One region of the Plantactinospora soyae genome, then DNA from elsewhere that is predicted to be linked to it. Evidence: predicted binding sites of a transcription regulator. Region 1 holds the regulator's gene; the other holds the start of a gene.
What was found. The regulator HrcA, encoded in region 1, represses chaperone genes, less so after heat shock. The targets are predictions, from matches to a motif close to GGTTNGCACNCTCNNNNNGAGNGTGCNAACC.

Region 1 (7,445 bases):
CCCTGGCTCGGCCGTTGCTGGAAGAGCCCGATCGAGTCCCGATCGCCGCCGGCCAGGTTGCGCAACCGGGATTCCTGGAACGCGGTCGCCAGCGCCACCACCACGGCCCGCTCGGGCATCTTGCGCCGGATGCCGACGGCCGCGATCGTCGCCGCGTTGGCCATCTGTTCGGCGTTGAGGGCGACCCGACCGTCCGCCTCGACCACGCAGCCGCGCGCGGCCTGCGGCAGGGGCAGCTTGTGCCCGAACTCGCGGGCGCTCAGGTAGACGCCGAAACCGGCGACCGCTGCCAGCGCGACTCCCGCCGCCACCATCGCCCGAGTCCGCACCGCCACCCCCTGTCCGATAGTGCGCACAGCGTACGTCGGCTGGCCAAAATCTTCGGCACAGCAGGTTCAAAACGTCGTATCCGGTCCGGAATGTGCCGTCCCGACGCCCGGGACACTCAGCTCCCGGGTACCCATCGGGGAGGCCGTTTCTCACCGAACGCGGCGACGCCCTCCCGACCCTCCGCCGAGTGGAAGTACCGGGTCGACAGCTCGGTCAGCCCGGCCAGCCCGGTCCGGAAGTCCTGGGCCGGCGGACGCCGCAGCAGCTCCTTGGCGCCGGCCAGCGCGCCCGGCGCGCCCCGGACCAGGGCCAGGCAGTACGAGGCCACCGTCTCGTCGAGCGCCTCGGTCGTCGTCACCGTGGTGACCAGCCCGATCTCGGCCGCCCGGCGCCCGTCGAAGACGTCCCCGGTCAGGTAGAGCTCCGCGGCGGCCCGGGGTTGCAGCCGGGGAAGGACGGTCGAGGAGATGACCGCCGGAACCACCCCGAGGCGTACCTCGGTGAAGGCGAACGTCGCCTCCTGGGCGCAGATCGCGATGTCGGCCGCCGCGACCAGACCCACCCCACCGGCCCTGGCCGGCCCGCCGATCCGGGCCACCACCGGCTTCGGGCACTCCCAGATCGCCGCCAGCACGTCACCCAGCATCGCCACCGGCACGGCGCCGTTCCGGTACGCCGCCGCCGTCTCCTTCAGGTCGGCGCCCGAGCTGAAGACCGGTCCGGCGTGCGAGAGCACCACCACCCGGACGGTGTCGTCCGCCGCCGCCTCGGCCAGCCCGGCGAGCAACTGGGTCATCAGCGGGGTGGAGAGCGCGTTCCGGTTGTGCGGGCTGTCCAGGGTGAGAGTCGTCACTCCGTGCGTGGTCGACGCCCGGACGAGCGCATCGGGGGCTGAGGTCATGCCGGCACACTAGTCGCATGCCTGGTGTGCTCCCAGAGGGTGAACCCGTACCCGTCGACGGCTCGCTGCCCGACGCCGCCCGCGCCGCCGTGGGGGCGCGGGGCTTCGGCGTCTATGTCCACGTGCCGTTCTGCGCGAGCCGGTGCGGCTACTGCGACTTCAACACGTACACCCCGGGTGAACTCGGGGGAAGCACGGACCAAGACGGCTACGTCGACCAGGTCCTCGCCGAGCTGGCGCTGGCCGGTCGGGTGCTGGGGGACCGGCCACCGGCCCGGGTCGACACGGTCTTCGTCGGCGGCGGCACGCCCACCCTGCTGCCCGCCGACGACCTCGCCCGGATCCTGGACGGCATCGATCGGCTGTGGGGCCTGGCCGGCGACGTCGAGGTCACCACGGAGGCGAACCCGGAGTCGGTGACCCGGGAGTCGTTGAAGGAGCTGCGGGCCGCCGGCTACAACCGGATCTCCCTCGGCATGCAGTCGACCGCGGCCGGAGTGCTCGCGATCCTCGACCGCCGGCACACCGCCGGCCGTGCGCTCCAGGCCGTCGGGGAGGCCCGGGAGGTCGGGTTCGACCACGTCAACCTGGACCTGATCTACGGGACGCCGGGGGAGACCGCCGACGACTTCGCGGGGTCGCTGGCGGCGGTGATCGACGCCGGCGTCGACCACGTCAGCGCGTACGCCCTGATTGTGGAGGACGGCACCCGGTTGGCGGCCCGGATGCGGCGCGGCGAGCTGCCGTACCCGGACGACGACGTCGCGGCGGACCGTTACCTGGCCGCGGAGCAGGCGCTGTCCGGTGCGGGTTTCTCCTGGTACGAGGTGTCCAACTGGGCCCGGACGCCGGCCGCGCGGTGCCGGCACAACCTGCTCTACTGGGCCGGCGGGGACTGGTGGGGCCTCGGTCCGGGGGCGCACAGCCACGTCGGCGGGGTGCGCTGGTGGAACGTCAAGCACCCGGCGACGTACGCGGCCCGGCTCGGTGCGGGGACGTCCCCCGGTCAGGCCCGGGAGCTGCTGTCGGCGGTGGAGCAGCGGGTCGAGGACGTGATGCTGCGGCTGCGGTTGTCCGCCGGACTGCCGTTGACGGTCCTGGACGACCCGGGTCGGGCGGGTGCGGACCGGGCCCGCGACGCCGGACTGCTGGACGGGGCGGCGTACGACTCGGGGCAGGCCGTGCTCACCCTGCGCGGGCGACTGCTCGCCGACGCGGTCGTCCGGGACCTGCTGCCCTGACCTCGAGGGGCGGCGGGAGACCGGTCGCCCGGGCCCCCGCCAGCACGACGAGGATCTGGCTACTTGATCATATTGATCGACATCGGATACTTGTACAGCTCGCCGTTGACCGCCTTGAGCCCGGCGATGAGTCCGAAGATCGAGGCGATGAGCCATGCGGCAAGCACGACCAGGATGCCGATGAAGACGCAGATCAGGATGTAACCGACGATCGCGATGATCGACCAGAGGATATGGAAGTTGAGGGCCGCCAGCGCGTGGGCCCGAGCCGTCGGCGACTCCTTGCCGCGGACCAGCAACGCGATCAGTGGGGCGATCCAGCCACCCGCGCCACCGCCGACGAAGGCGCCGGCGGCGCCGCCGAAGTGGGCGACCAGGGACCAGGTCTTGTCGTCGCTGTTGGCGTAGCCGGCCGGAGCCGGGCCGCCGTACTGGCCACCGGGTGGCGGGTAACCGCCCTGCGGATAGCCGCCCTGCGGGTAACCACCCTGTGGGGGGTAACCACCCTGCGGGTAACCACCTTGTGGGGGGTAACCGTCCTGCGGGGGATAACCGTCCTGCGGGGGGTACGCACCGCCGCCGGAGGTCGGCGGAGGATATGCGCCACCGCCGGAGGTCGGCGGCTGAGCGCCCGGCGAGTACGGATCGTGTGGCGGACCACCCGGGCCGTAGTCTCCGGGAGGGCGAGGTGGTTCAGTCATGGGGCCACGGTAGGGGCCCGGATCAAGTGACGCCAGCCACGCCCACGATCGGATCTGGACAATAGCCGACCGTGCCTGTTAGGTCCGCCGGGGTAGGGTGTCCGGGCAAGCCTGTTGTCCGGGCTCAGGCAGCCCTTCCAAACGATCATCGCGTCCGGTACACCTTGGTCGTAGACTGGCACTCGCTACAGTCGAGTGCCAGGGAAACCGTGGCCCGACCGTCGTGGCCGCCCCGGCCGTATCGGTGCCGGGGCCGGGGCGTCGCAGGGAGGTGAGGATGGGTCTCGACGACCGCAAGCTCGACGTGCTGCGCGCGATCGTGGAGGACTACGTCGCCACCCAGGAACCGGTCGGCAGCAAGGCGCTGGTCGAGCGCCACCAGCTCGGAGTGTCCCCGGCCACCGTCCGCAACGACATGGCCGTGCTGGAGGAGGAGGGCTACATCCGGCAGCCGCACACCAGTGCCGGCCGGGTGCCCACCGACCGCGGCTACCGGCTCTTCGTGGACCGGCTCTCCCGGGTCAAGCCGCTCACCCCGGCCGAGCGCCGGGCGATCGAACGCTTCATGATCGGCGCGGTCGACCTCGACGACGTGGTGCACCGCACGGTGCGGCTGCTCGCCCAGTTGACCCGGCAGGTGGCCGTGGTGCAGTACCCGAGCCTGGCCCGGTCGTCGGTGCGGCATCTCGAACTCGTGCCGATCTCCACGACCCGGCTGATGCTCGTCATGATCGCCGACACCGGCCGGGTGGAGCAGCGCCTGGTCGAACTGCCGGCACCGATCAGCGCCGACGACGTGACGGACCTGCGCCGGCTGGTGAACGAGCGGCTCGGCGGCCAGAAGCTGGCCGAGACCCCGCCGCTGGTCCAGGCCCTGATCGACGAGGTGGCGCCGGGCCTGTCCCCGGCGATGACCACCCTCGCCACCGTGCTGATGGAGACCCTGGTCGAGCGGCACGAGGAGCGGATCGCCCTGGCCGGCACCGCCAACCTGGCCCGTGGCGGGCTGCTCGACTTCCAGGGTTCGCTGCGACCGATCCTCGAGGCGCTGGAGGAGGAGGTCATCCTGCTCAAGCTGATCGGTGAGGTCGAACCGAACACACTCCAGGTCCGTATCGGCGACGAGAACGAGATAGACAATCTCCGGGCCACCTCGGTGGTCAGCACCGGATACGGTCCGGGGGCGACCATCCTCGGCGGCCTCGGCGTGCTGGGCCCGACCCGGATGGACTACCCGGGCACCATCGCCACGGTGCGGGCCGTGGCACGCTACGTCGGCGACGTTCTGGCACAGAACTGACCCCAAAGCTCACCTGAGACGACCGGCGGACGGTAACGCGAGACAGACATGAGGACACGGAACGCAGTGGCCAAGGACTACTACGGGATTCTCGGCGTCAGCCGGGACGCCTCCGACGACGAGATCAAGCGTGCCTACCGGAAGTTGGCGCGGCAGTACCACCCGGACGTGAATCCGGATCCGGAGGCACACGAGAAGTTCAAGGACATCAACGCCGCGTACGAGGTCCTCTCCGACGACCAGAAGCGGCAGATTGTCGATCTTGGTGGGGACCCGCTCGCTCCGGGCGGCGGCCCCGGCGCGGGCCCGGGGGGCGCCGGCGGACCGTTCGTCGGCTTCCAGGACATCATGGACGCGTTCTTCGGAGCCGCTGGTGGCTCTCGGGGACCGCGACCCCGTACCCGGCCCGGTGCCGACGCCATCCTGCGGCTCGAACTGGACCTGCCGGAGACGGCGTTCGGGGTCGAGGCACCGATCGCGGTGGACACCGCCGTGCTCTGCACCACCTGCTCCGGCGCCGGTACGGCGGCGGGCACCCACCTCGCCACCTGCGAGGCGTGCGGCGGGCGGGGCGAGGTGCAGTCGGTGCAGCGCACCTTCCTCGGCCAGGTCGTCTCGTCCCGGCCGTGCACCGTCTGCCAGGGCTACGGCACGGTCGTCCCGCACCCCTGCCCCACCTGCGCCGGTGACGGCCGGGTGCGTACCCGGCGTTCGCTGACCGTCAAGATCCCGGCCGGGGTCGAGGACGGCATGCGGATCCGGCTGGCCCAGCAGGGCGAGGTCGGCCCCGGTGGCGGCACCGCCGGAGACCTGTACGTCGAGATCCACGAGCGACCGCACGACGTCTACTCCCGCAAGGGCGACGACCTGCACTGCCGGGTGACGGTGCCGATGACGGCGGCGGCGCTGGGCACCCGACTGACCATCAAGACGCTGGACAGCGACGAGCCGGTCGACGTCAAGCCGGGGACCCAGCCGGGCTCGACGCTGCGGCTGCGGGCCCGGGGCGTACCGCACCTGCGCGGTACCGGCCGGGGTGACCTCTACGTCCACCTCGACGTCCGGACGCCCACGAAACTCGACGCCGACCAGGAACGGATGCTGCGGGACTTCGCCAAGACCCGGGGCGAGGAGGTCGCCGAGCTGAGCAAGCAGGGCGGCTTCTTCTCCCGGATGCGCGACGCCTTCAACGGCCACGCCTGACGACAGCGGCCGGACCGGCCCGCCGACCGTGACCGGACGACCAGTCCGGCCGGCGGGCCGGTTCGCGTCGGGGCCACTTCCCGGGTACGGCCACGCCCCGGTGAGCTAACCTGCTCGCCGTGAGTGCGCCGTTGTTCCTGGTCGAGTCGCTACCCTCCGATGACGTCGTCACCCTCGACGGCCCGGAGGGGCACCACGCGGCGACCGTACAACGACTGCGTACCGGCGAGGAACTGCTGCTCGCCGACGGGCGCGGCGGCACGGCCACCGCCGTCGTCACCGCCGTCGGCCGGGGCACCCTGACGGCCTCCGTCACCACCCGGCGGTACGTCGAGCCGCCCGACCCGAGGCTCGTCGTCGTACAGGGCATCGCCAAGGGCGATCGGGGCGAGCTGGCCGTACAGGCGATGACCGAGGTCGGGGCGGACGAGATCGTGCCCTGGGCGGCCGAGCGCTCCGTCGCGCAGTGGCGGGGCGACCGGGGCGGCCGGGCGCGTGAGCGGTGGGTGACGACCGCCCGGGAGGCGGCCAAGCAGGCCCGCCGGCCCTGGCTGCCGGTGGTCTCCGGAACCGCGGCGGCACCGGACGAGTCGACCCGACTGGTCGCGGCACGGATCACCGGGGCGGCGGCTGGCTTCGTCCTGCACGAGGAGGCGGAACCCCGACTTGCCACAGTGGACCTGCCGACGACCGGCGGGATCGTGCTGGTGGTCGGCCCCGAGGGTGGCGTGTCGCCCACCGAACTGGAGACGCTGACCTCGGCCGGGGCGGTGCCGGTACGGCTCGGCACCGAGGTGTTGCGGACCTCGACCGCCGGAGTCGCCGCGCTCGCCGTACTCTCGGCCCGCCTCGGCCGGTGGTGAGGCTCGGGCCACCGGTCGACGCACCGCCCTCCCCGAGCCGGAATCAGAGGTCGAGTTCGGCGGTCAGCCGGAGGTCGGCGAGGCTGCGGGCCGCCTCGACCCGGTAGCTCCCGGTTCTGGTCAGCCAGCCGTCCGCCGTCCAGACCTGCGCGGTGCGCGCCGGCAGGGTCACCCGGACGGTCACCGACTCGCCGGGAGCCGCCTCGACAGCGGCGAAGCCGGCGAGCCAGCGGACCGGTCGGTCCGGCTCGGCGACGCGCGGGCCGACGTACACCTGCACCACCTCGCGGCCGACCCGGTCGCCGGTGTTCCGGACCGTGACCACCGCGACCGGCCCGTCCGGTCCGGTCTCGACGGTCAGCGACCGGTAGTCCCAGTCGGTGTAGCCGAGCCCGTGTCCGAACGGGAACAGCGGTTCGGCCTGCCAGCCGCGATAGCCGACGAAGATCCCGTCGGAGTAGTCGAGCACCCCGTCCGTCGGAGTGGTGTCCAGCGCCGGGCAGTCCTCCGGCCGGCGCGGCCAGGTGGTGGGCAGCCGTCCGCCCGGCTCGGCCCGACCGAGCAGTACGTCGGCGAGCGCCGTGCCCGCCTCCTGACCGGGAAACCAGGTGAGCAGGATCGCCGCGACCTCGTCGGCCCAGGGCATCAGTACCGGGGAGCCGGCGTTCACCACCACGACCGTCCGGGGATTGGCCGCCGCGACCCGGAACACCAGCTCGTCCTGCCGGCCGGGCAGGGCCAGCGACGTCCGGTCGAACCCCTCCGACTCCACCTCCTCGGTGGTGCCGACCACGACCACCGCCACGTCGGCGCCGGCCGCCACCCGGACCGCCTCGTCGAGCAGCGCCGCCTCGGCCGCTCCGGAGCTGTCCGGTGCCGTCGTGGCCGGGCCGGAGGCCGTCGTGG
Region 2 (7,445 bases), 6.9 Mb from region 1:
CGGACCGACATGGCAGGATCGGGCCGTGCCTAGGCCTTCCTCCGGCGGTAACCGGACCCCTCGACCCCGTGGCGCCGAGCCCGAGCAGTTGGGCTTCGAGGGGATGCCCGAACGCCTCTTCGTCTGTACGCCCAGCAAGCTCGGCGCGTACACGGACTGCCCCCGGCGCTACCGCTACTCGTACGTCGACCGTCCCGCGCCACCGAAGGGCCCGCCCTGGGCGCACAACTCCCTCGGCGCGAGCGTGCACACGGCCCTGCGCAACTGGTACGCCCTGCCGGCCGACCGCCGCAGCTCCGATGCGCTGCCGACGCTGCTCAAGGGCACCTGGGTCCGGGAGGGTTACCGGGACGAGGAGCAGGAGCGGGCGGTGTTCCGCCGTGCCCTGGACTGGCTGGAGTCCTACGTGGAGACGTTGGACCCCGATCAGGACCCGCTGGGCGTGGAGCGGGTGGTGGCGGTCAAGACCGCCGTGCTGGCGTTCAACGGTCGGACCGACCGGATCGACTCGCGCCCCGGCCCGGACGGTCCACAGTTGGTGATTGTCGACTACAAGACCGGGCGCACCGGGCTGGACGCCGACGACGCCCGTGGCTCCCAGGCGCTGGCGCTGTACGCGTACGCCGCCGAGCGGGTGTTCCGGCAGCCCTGCCGGCGGGTGGAACTGCACCACCTGCCCACCGGGACGGTGGCGGCACACGACCACACCCCGGAGTCCCTCGCCCGGCAGTTGGGCCGGGCCGAGGACACCGCCCGGGACATCATGGCCGCCGAGCGGGCGATCACCGACGGCACCGATCCCGACGAGGCGTTTCCGGTCGCGCCGGGGGTGCGGTGCGGCTGGTGCGACTACCGGCGTACCTGCCCGGCCGGAGCGGACGCACCCGCCAAGGAACCCTGGACGGCCGTGGAGCGGGCACTGCTGCCGGCCGACCCGCAGTGACGCCGGAGCACGCCCGCGTCGGCACCCTGCGCGCCGTCCGGTCCCGCACTGCCGCCGGCCCCGCCCGGTCCGGTGCCGGTCGGTCGGGTCAGTCGTCCGAAGCCCGGCGTAGCTGACAGTTGGGGCAGAGTCCCCAGTAGGTGACCTCCGCCTCGTCGACCTCGAAGCCGTACGCGGTGACGGGGTCGAGGCAGGGGGCGGAGCCGACGGCGCAGTCCACGTCGGCGATCTCGCCGCAGCCCCGGCAGACGACGTGGTGGTGGTTGTCCCCGACCCGGGCCTCGTAACGGGCCGGTGACCCGGCGGGCTCGATCCGGCGGGACAGCCCGGCCCGGGACAGCGCGCCGAGCACGTCGTAGACCGCCTGGGTGGAGACCGATTCGAGCCGCTGGCGGACCCGCTGGGTGATCTCGTCGACCTCCAGGTGCCCGCCGGCGGCCAGCACCTCCAGTACGGCGAGCCGTGGCCTGGTGACCCGAAGGCCCCTCGACCGGAGCAGCTCCTCGCCAGTCATCTGCCTATCACAGCACGTGAATGCGGTGCCAACAAGGCGCGTACCGGCTCATCGTGGCCGCCGCCACCTCGGGCGGGGCCGGTCGGAGGGTGACAACCGGAGACCGGCGGAACCAAACTGAACCGCCCGGGCTCCTCACCCGTGTACCGGAATGGATCACAGGAACTGTGACCTGTTCGTCGTAGCGTAGGGTCCCCGGTCGGGATCATCACAAAGGAGACGCTGGTGTTCAGGGAATTCATGGGCCTCCCCTTACATCCGATGCTGATTCACGCCGTCGTGGTCTTCGTGCCGCTACTGGCGTTGGTCAGCGTCGCCTACGTCGCCCTGCCCCGGTTCCGGTCCCGGCTCGACTGGGCGGCGGTGGCCCTCGCGGTGGGCGCACCCGTCTCGGCTTTCTTCGCCAAGATGTCCGGCGAGGAGCTGAAGGAGGTGCTGATCGGCCGGAACTACCCGCCGGAGGGGATAGCCAAGATCGAGGAGCACCAGGGCTACGGCGAGCTGACGCTCTGGTGGAGCCTCGGCCTCGGGGTGGCCACGATACTGCTGGTGGTGCTGACCAGCCGGCGTGCCCAGGCCCGGTCGCTGCCCGGCTGGGTGAAGCTGGTGCTCTCCGGAATCGTCGTGGTGCTCGCCGGGATCAGCGTCTACTACGTCTATCTCACCGGCGACACCGGCGCCAAGACCGTCTGGGAGGGCATCCTCTAGGGCCGCCGCCGCCCGAGCCCGCCCGGGCAGAGGCCGCCCGCCTGACCGCCGCCCGCGTGACCGGCGCCCGGGCGGCCGGTCAGAACAGCAGCCGCGAGCAGAGCAGGCACATCACCACGAGTACCACCGCGCCACCGACCATCCCGATGCCGTAGGTCAACGTCCGCGCGCTGCCCTCGGCGAATTCCAGGCCGGACAGGTCCTGGGCGGGCAGTGGTCGTGGCGGTGGCGGCTGCACGTGCAACGCCGGTCGCCAGCCCGGCGGTGGGGTGTCGCTCGGGGGCGGCCCGGGGTAGTGGACCTCGGGTCGCGTCGGTGGCGGCGCCGGGGTGTCCGCCGCCGACTCCGGCGTGCCGGCGGATGGTTCCGGGGGCCGGCGCCAGAAGGCGTCATCGGCGGAGTTCCCGCTCTGCGTCGTCACGCTGTCCGACGCTACCAACCCGAGCCGCACCGGAGCGTTCTCCGGTGTCACCGACCCGTACGCCGGGCCGACCGCGCGGCCCGGCTCCGGTAGTGGGGGCGCTTTCCGCAGGCCGGCCGCGCGGCCGGCTCCTGGGCGAGCACGCGGGGACGCTGCCATGCCGGGGCGAGGGCGCGGGGACGCTGCCACGGCGGGCCGGCGGGGCGCGGCCACGCCGCCGCGCCGGGGGCGCGGGTACGCTTCCCGGGTGCACAGGACCGACGAGCCGCGCGCCACGGGTGACGCCGGAGACGACGACCGAAGGGTCGAGCTGACCGACGATCACCGGGTGCTGCCCGACCAGTCCATGGATGACACCGACCGGGGCTGGGGCGAGCTGTCGGATTCCAACGACGACCGGCTGTTGGCCGAGCGCCCGCCACACTGGGACTGACCGGCCCTCGGGCGGGCCGGACGTGCGAGTTCCACTCGATCATCAACCTCCCTGGGCAGTACACCTAGGGTCGGACGATGATCGCGAAGCGGGTGGGCTCCGGCATGCCGACCGCACGGTGTGCCTGGTCAGGGCTGAGCGCCAGGTAGATCGCGCTGGCCGCGTCCTGGTCCGGAGCACTCTCCAACACGTCGAGCACCAACGCCCGGGCCGCCAGCACCGTGGGCCTCGGCGTCCGGGCCGTTCGATCGCCGCTGCCGGGCACCGCCAGCAGGTCGACCCGGACTCCCGGCCGGGCCACCGTCAACGCGGCCGGCTCGGCGAGCCGGATCGGAACGCCGACCGCCCCCGCCGGCACCGGTAACGGCGCGGCGCTGGAGTCGGGCGGGTTGCCGGACGAGCCGGGCCCGGGCGTCGCGGTGGTACCCGCCGGGGACGCCGTCGAGGAGCGTCCGGCTGCCGGTCCCGCACCCGTCGGATCGGGGCAGGACGAGGGCTGACGCAGGTAGAGCAGGCCGAGTGCGAGGGTCAGCAGGGCGGCGACCAACGCCCAGCGAAGTGCCGAACCGCCGCTGGGGCGTACCGGCCAGCGGCTCGGTGCCAGTGTGCCGTCGCGGCGGGCGGGCGTACGGTCGTGCGCCATGGCGAGCCTCCCTGGGCCGGCGGCGCCAGCACCCGGGGGCGCCGTCCGGTGCGCAGGAGGTTAGGCGAAGACCGGGCCGGAAGGCGGGCCCGAACCGACCGCCTGTGGATAACCCAGGGGCCTGTGGATAACTGTGCTGCCGGAGGGGTCAGCTGCTGCTGGTCGAGGAGGACGAGGTCGACGCCTTCGACTTGCTGGCCGACTTGTCGGAACTGGTCGAGCCGTTGGTCGAGCCCGATCCTCCGCCGCCGTCTCCGCTGCTGCCGCCGCCGGAGGTCGAGCCGGAGCCGCTGCCACCCGACGAGCCGGAGTCGCCGCTGCCGCCGGAGCTGCCCTTCGCGGAGTCGGACTTCGCGGAGTCGGACTTCGCCGCCGCGGCGCCCGTGCTGCCCTCCGAGCCGTTGGCCCGGGAGTCGGTCCGGTAGAAGCCGGAGCCCTTGAACACGATGCCGACCGAGTTGAACAACTTGCGCAGCCGGCCCGCGCACGCCGGGCACTCGGACAGCGGCTCGTCGGTGAAGGACTGCACCGCCTCGAGCTGGTGGCCGCACTCGGTGCAGGCGTACTGGTAGGTGGGCACGTATCCCTCCGGATCTTGCAAGCCTGTTGGCACTCGACGTATCCGAGTGCCAATGGTGCGGCATCGTACCCGCTTTCGTCCAGCCAAAGTGTCGGGGCTGACCCTGGCCCGGCGTCGACGCGTGCGGGCGTCAATCGGAGATCAGCCGCCGTAACCCACTGGACGGGGTGATCACGGAACGAACCGGACGGTCGAGCAGCCCGCGCGGGACGGAGTCGACCAGCTCGCCGTCGTACAGCAGTGCCACGGTCAGGGCGCCCTCGTCGGCCCGGGTCAGGGCCCGGTCGTACGAGCCACCGCCCCGGCCCAGCCGCAGCCCGGTACGGTCCACGGCCACCGCTGGCACCACGACCAGCTCGGCGGTGCCGATCGCACCCGGACCGAGCCGCTCGGCGGTCGGCTCCCGCAGTCCCCGGCCAGCGGCCACCAGCGCGTCCGGTCCGGTGTACGGGGCCCAGTCCAGGTCGAGGTCCGGGCGGAGTATCGGCAGCAGGAGTTGGCCACCCGGTCCGAGCGCTCCGGCCAACGCGTCCGGCAGGTCCGGCCCACCGGGCTCGGAGCCGACCGGGACGTACCCGGTGATCCGATTCGGTCGTACCCGCCGGACCAGGGTGATCAACTCGGCCCGGATCCGCTCGGTCGCGACCCCGCGGACCTGCGGTGACAGCGCCCGGCGGCGGGCGAGCATCCGAACCCGGAGCGCGGCCTTTGCCGGACCGATCCCTTCATCCGGAAAATCCGGCACGTAACACTCCCGCGGTGACACCGGTTAACCAATTCGGTTGGGTCAGCATCGCAGCATCGGGTGCGGAGCTTCCGGGGGGATGAGTGACGCTGCGCGGACGCTTGACCACAGCTTTCCTCGCCGTGGTGCTCGGGCCGGTCCTGCTCGGCGCGTTCTTCGTCGCCGGCACCGTGGCGACGATCAGTCGCCACCAGTCCGAGGACCGCCTGAATCTCGCCGCCGGCACGGTCCGGACCTCGATCAACGCACTCTGCCAACAGTTGCACGCCACGGCCGGCGCCGTCGCCCTGATCGCCGATCCGGCGAGTCGGGCCGGCGTCGCCACCGAGGTGGTGGCGCGCGGACTGGCCGGCGCCGTCCTGATCACCGATCCGGCCGGGGTTACGGCGTTCGTCACCCCGGGTGCGCCGGCCCGGCCGTGGGTGTCGTGCGCGGGCCCGGCCGCCACCGGTTCCGCGCTGGGTGCCCTGGCGGTGCGGGTGGAACTGCGGGACCGGCTCGGCGTGGTGGTCGGGGCGGTGTGGGCCGCCCAGGTCCTGGACGCCACGTTCGTCCGGCGGCTCGCCGCCGCCAGCGGAACCGCGGTGACGCTGATCCGGGGCGGGCCCGGACCGGCCGCGACGGCGCCGGGTACCGGGCCGGTGCCGCACAGCCCGCCGCCGCCGAACAGCGCGCCGCCGGGCCCCGGTGCGCCGCCGGACCTCGGGCCACCCTCCGCCGCGCCGCCGGCCGCCGGCCCGCCATCGGGTACGTCGTCCGGCCCCGGACCGCCGACGGTCGGCTCCGCATCGGGCGGGGTCCCGTCGTCGGAGGCCGTTCCGGGCGGGACCGGGTCCCTGGGCGCCGGGTCGCCGGAGGTGGAGTCGCAGAGCACCGAGTCGACAGGTGCGCGGGCCGGGGTGCTCGAAGCCGCGCGACGGATCTCCGGGGACAAGGTCGTCCGCGCCGAGGGCGGCCGGTACGTACGGCGGGTCGGCCCGTCGCCCGGCCAGCCGCTGCCGCTGGTGCTGTCGGTACCCCGGAACCCGCCGACGGCCCGGTACGGGTCACTCGGTATCGGCGTACTGCTCGCCGGGGCGCTCGCGGCGCTGGCCGCCTGGCGGCTGGCCCGTTCGACCACCCGCCCGCTGACCGAACTCGCCCGGGCGGCCGACCGGGTCGCCGACGGTGACCTGGCGGCCCGGGTGCCGGTCCGGGCACCGGACGAGGTCGGCCGGCTCGCCGACAGCTTCAACCGGATGACCCGGGACACCCAGTCCTACCTGCGGGCGCTGGTAATCAGTCGGCACCAGTTGCGCGACCAGCTCAGCGTGCTGGGTGACACCCTCGCCAGCACCCACGACCTGCACCGGATCTTCCAGGTGATCCTGCGTACCGCGATGGCGGCCACCGGTGCCCGGGCCGGGGTGGTGCTGCTGCTCGACCCCGGTACCGGGATCCTGGTCAGCCAGTGCGCCGAGGGGCTGGACGGTCGGGAGCCGACCGTGGGTTGGCCGACCGGAGGCGACCGGCCGGGGCAGCCCGGTCCGCCGGAACTGCGGGTTCCGCTCGGCGGTGGGCTGCTGGGCACGGTCGCGGCCACCAGGCAGCCGCGCCGGGGGAGGCTGGACCGGGACGGCCCACCCCTGTACGCGCACGAACCGCACTGCCGGACGTACGTCGCGGTGCCGTTCTCGGCCCCCGCGCCGGCCGGTACGGCGTTGCCGCCCGCCTCGGCCAGCGGAAGCGGAACCCTGCCGCTGCGCCCCGCTGCCGCCGCCCGCTGGTCGGCCGGAGCCCTCGGGTCCGGCACCTGGTACCCGGGGATGGCCGGTGGCCCGGGTACGGGGCCGGGCGACCCACCGTCCGCCGTCGGCGTACTCGCCCTCTACGACCGGCTCGGGTCGGACGAGTTCGACGACGCCGACCTGGTCACCCTGGGTACCTTCGCCGGTCATGCCGCGGTGGCGGTGGACAACGTCCGGGTGCACGAGGAGGCGCAGCGGCTGTCGCTGACCGACCCGCTGACCGGGCTGTGGAACTACCGCTATCTCAAGGAGTCGATCCGGCGGGAGATCGAACGGGCCAGCCGGTTCGGCCGGATGCTCAGCGTGCTCGCCCTTGACCTCGATCGATTTAAGGAGGTCAATGACACGTACGGGCACGCGGCCGGGGACGCGGTGCTGGCCGAGTTCGCCGCGCGGATCCGTGGCGCGATGCGGGAGGTCGATCTCGCCTTCCGGCAGGGGGGTGAGGAGTTCGTGGTGCTGCTGCCGGAGACGGACGCCCGGGGCGCGGCGACGGTGGCCGAACGGCTGGGCGCGGCGGTCCGGGAGACCCCGATCGCGATCAGACCCCGGCCGGGGGTGATCGCTCCGGTCCGGGCGCTGGTCTCGATCACCGTGTCGGTCGGCGTCGCCGTCTACCCCGATCACGCCGCCACCGGCCCGCAGCTCCTGGTCGCGGCGGACGAGGCGCT

Region 2: a site for HrcA is predicted at 4,267-4,297, ahead of H4W31_RS12520 (FmdB family zinc ribbon protein). Genes of this name have one in related genera too.

The regions. Positions count from the first base shown of each region.
Region 1 covers NZ_JADBEB010000001.1:9,655,327-9,662,771, reverse strand. The annotation lists gene H4W31_RS42150 (hypothetical protein) at 1-335, opposite strand, end outside; gene H4W31_RS42145 (enoyl-CoA hydratase-related protein) at 446-1,231, opposite strand; gene hemW (radical SAM family heme chaperone HemW) at 1,249-2,472, shown strand; gene H4W31_RS42135 (DUF4870 domain-containing protein) at 2,532-3,173, opposite strand; gene hrcA (heat-inducible transcriptional repressor HrcA) at 3,451-4,473, shown strand; gene dnaJ (molecular chaperone DnaJ) at 4,540-5,676, shown strand; gene H4W31_RS42120 (16S rRNA (uracil(1498)-N(3))-methyltransferase) at 5,796-6,539, shown strand; gene H4W31_RS42115 (beta-glucosidase family protein) at 6,583-7,445, opposite strand, start outside.
Region 2 covers NZ_JADBEB010000001.1:2,779,130-2,786,574, forward strand. The annotation lists gene H4W31_RS12490 (RecB family exonuclease) at 104-943, shown strand; gene H4W31_RS12495 (Fur family transcriptional regulator) at 1,032-1,457, opposite strand; gene H4W31_RS12500 (DUF2231 domain-containing protein) at 1,683-2,165, shown strand; gene H4W31_RS12505 (translation initiation factor 2) at 2,245-2,586, opposite strand; gene H4W31_RS12510 (hypothetical protein) at 2,834-3,019, shown strand; gene H4W31_RS12515 (flagellar biosynthesis protein FlgA) at 3,084-3,662, opposite strand; gene H4W31_RS12520 (FmdB family zinc ribbon protein) at 3,811-4,242, opposite strand; gene H4W31_RS12525 (5-formyltetrahydrofolate cyclo-ligase) at 4,373-4,987, opposite strand; gene H4W31_RS12530 (diguanylate cyclase) at 5,089-7,445, shown strand, end outside.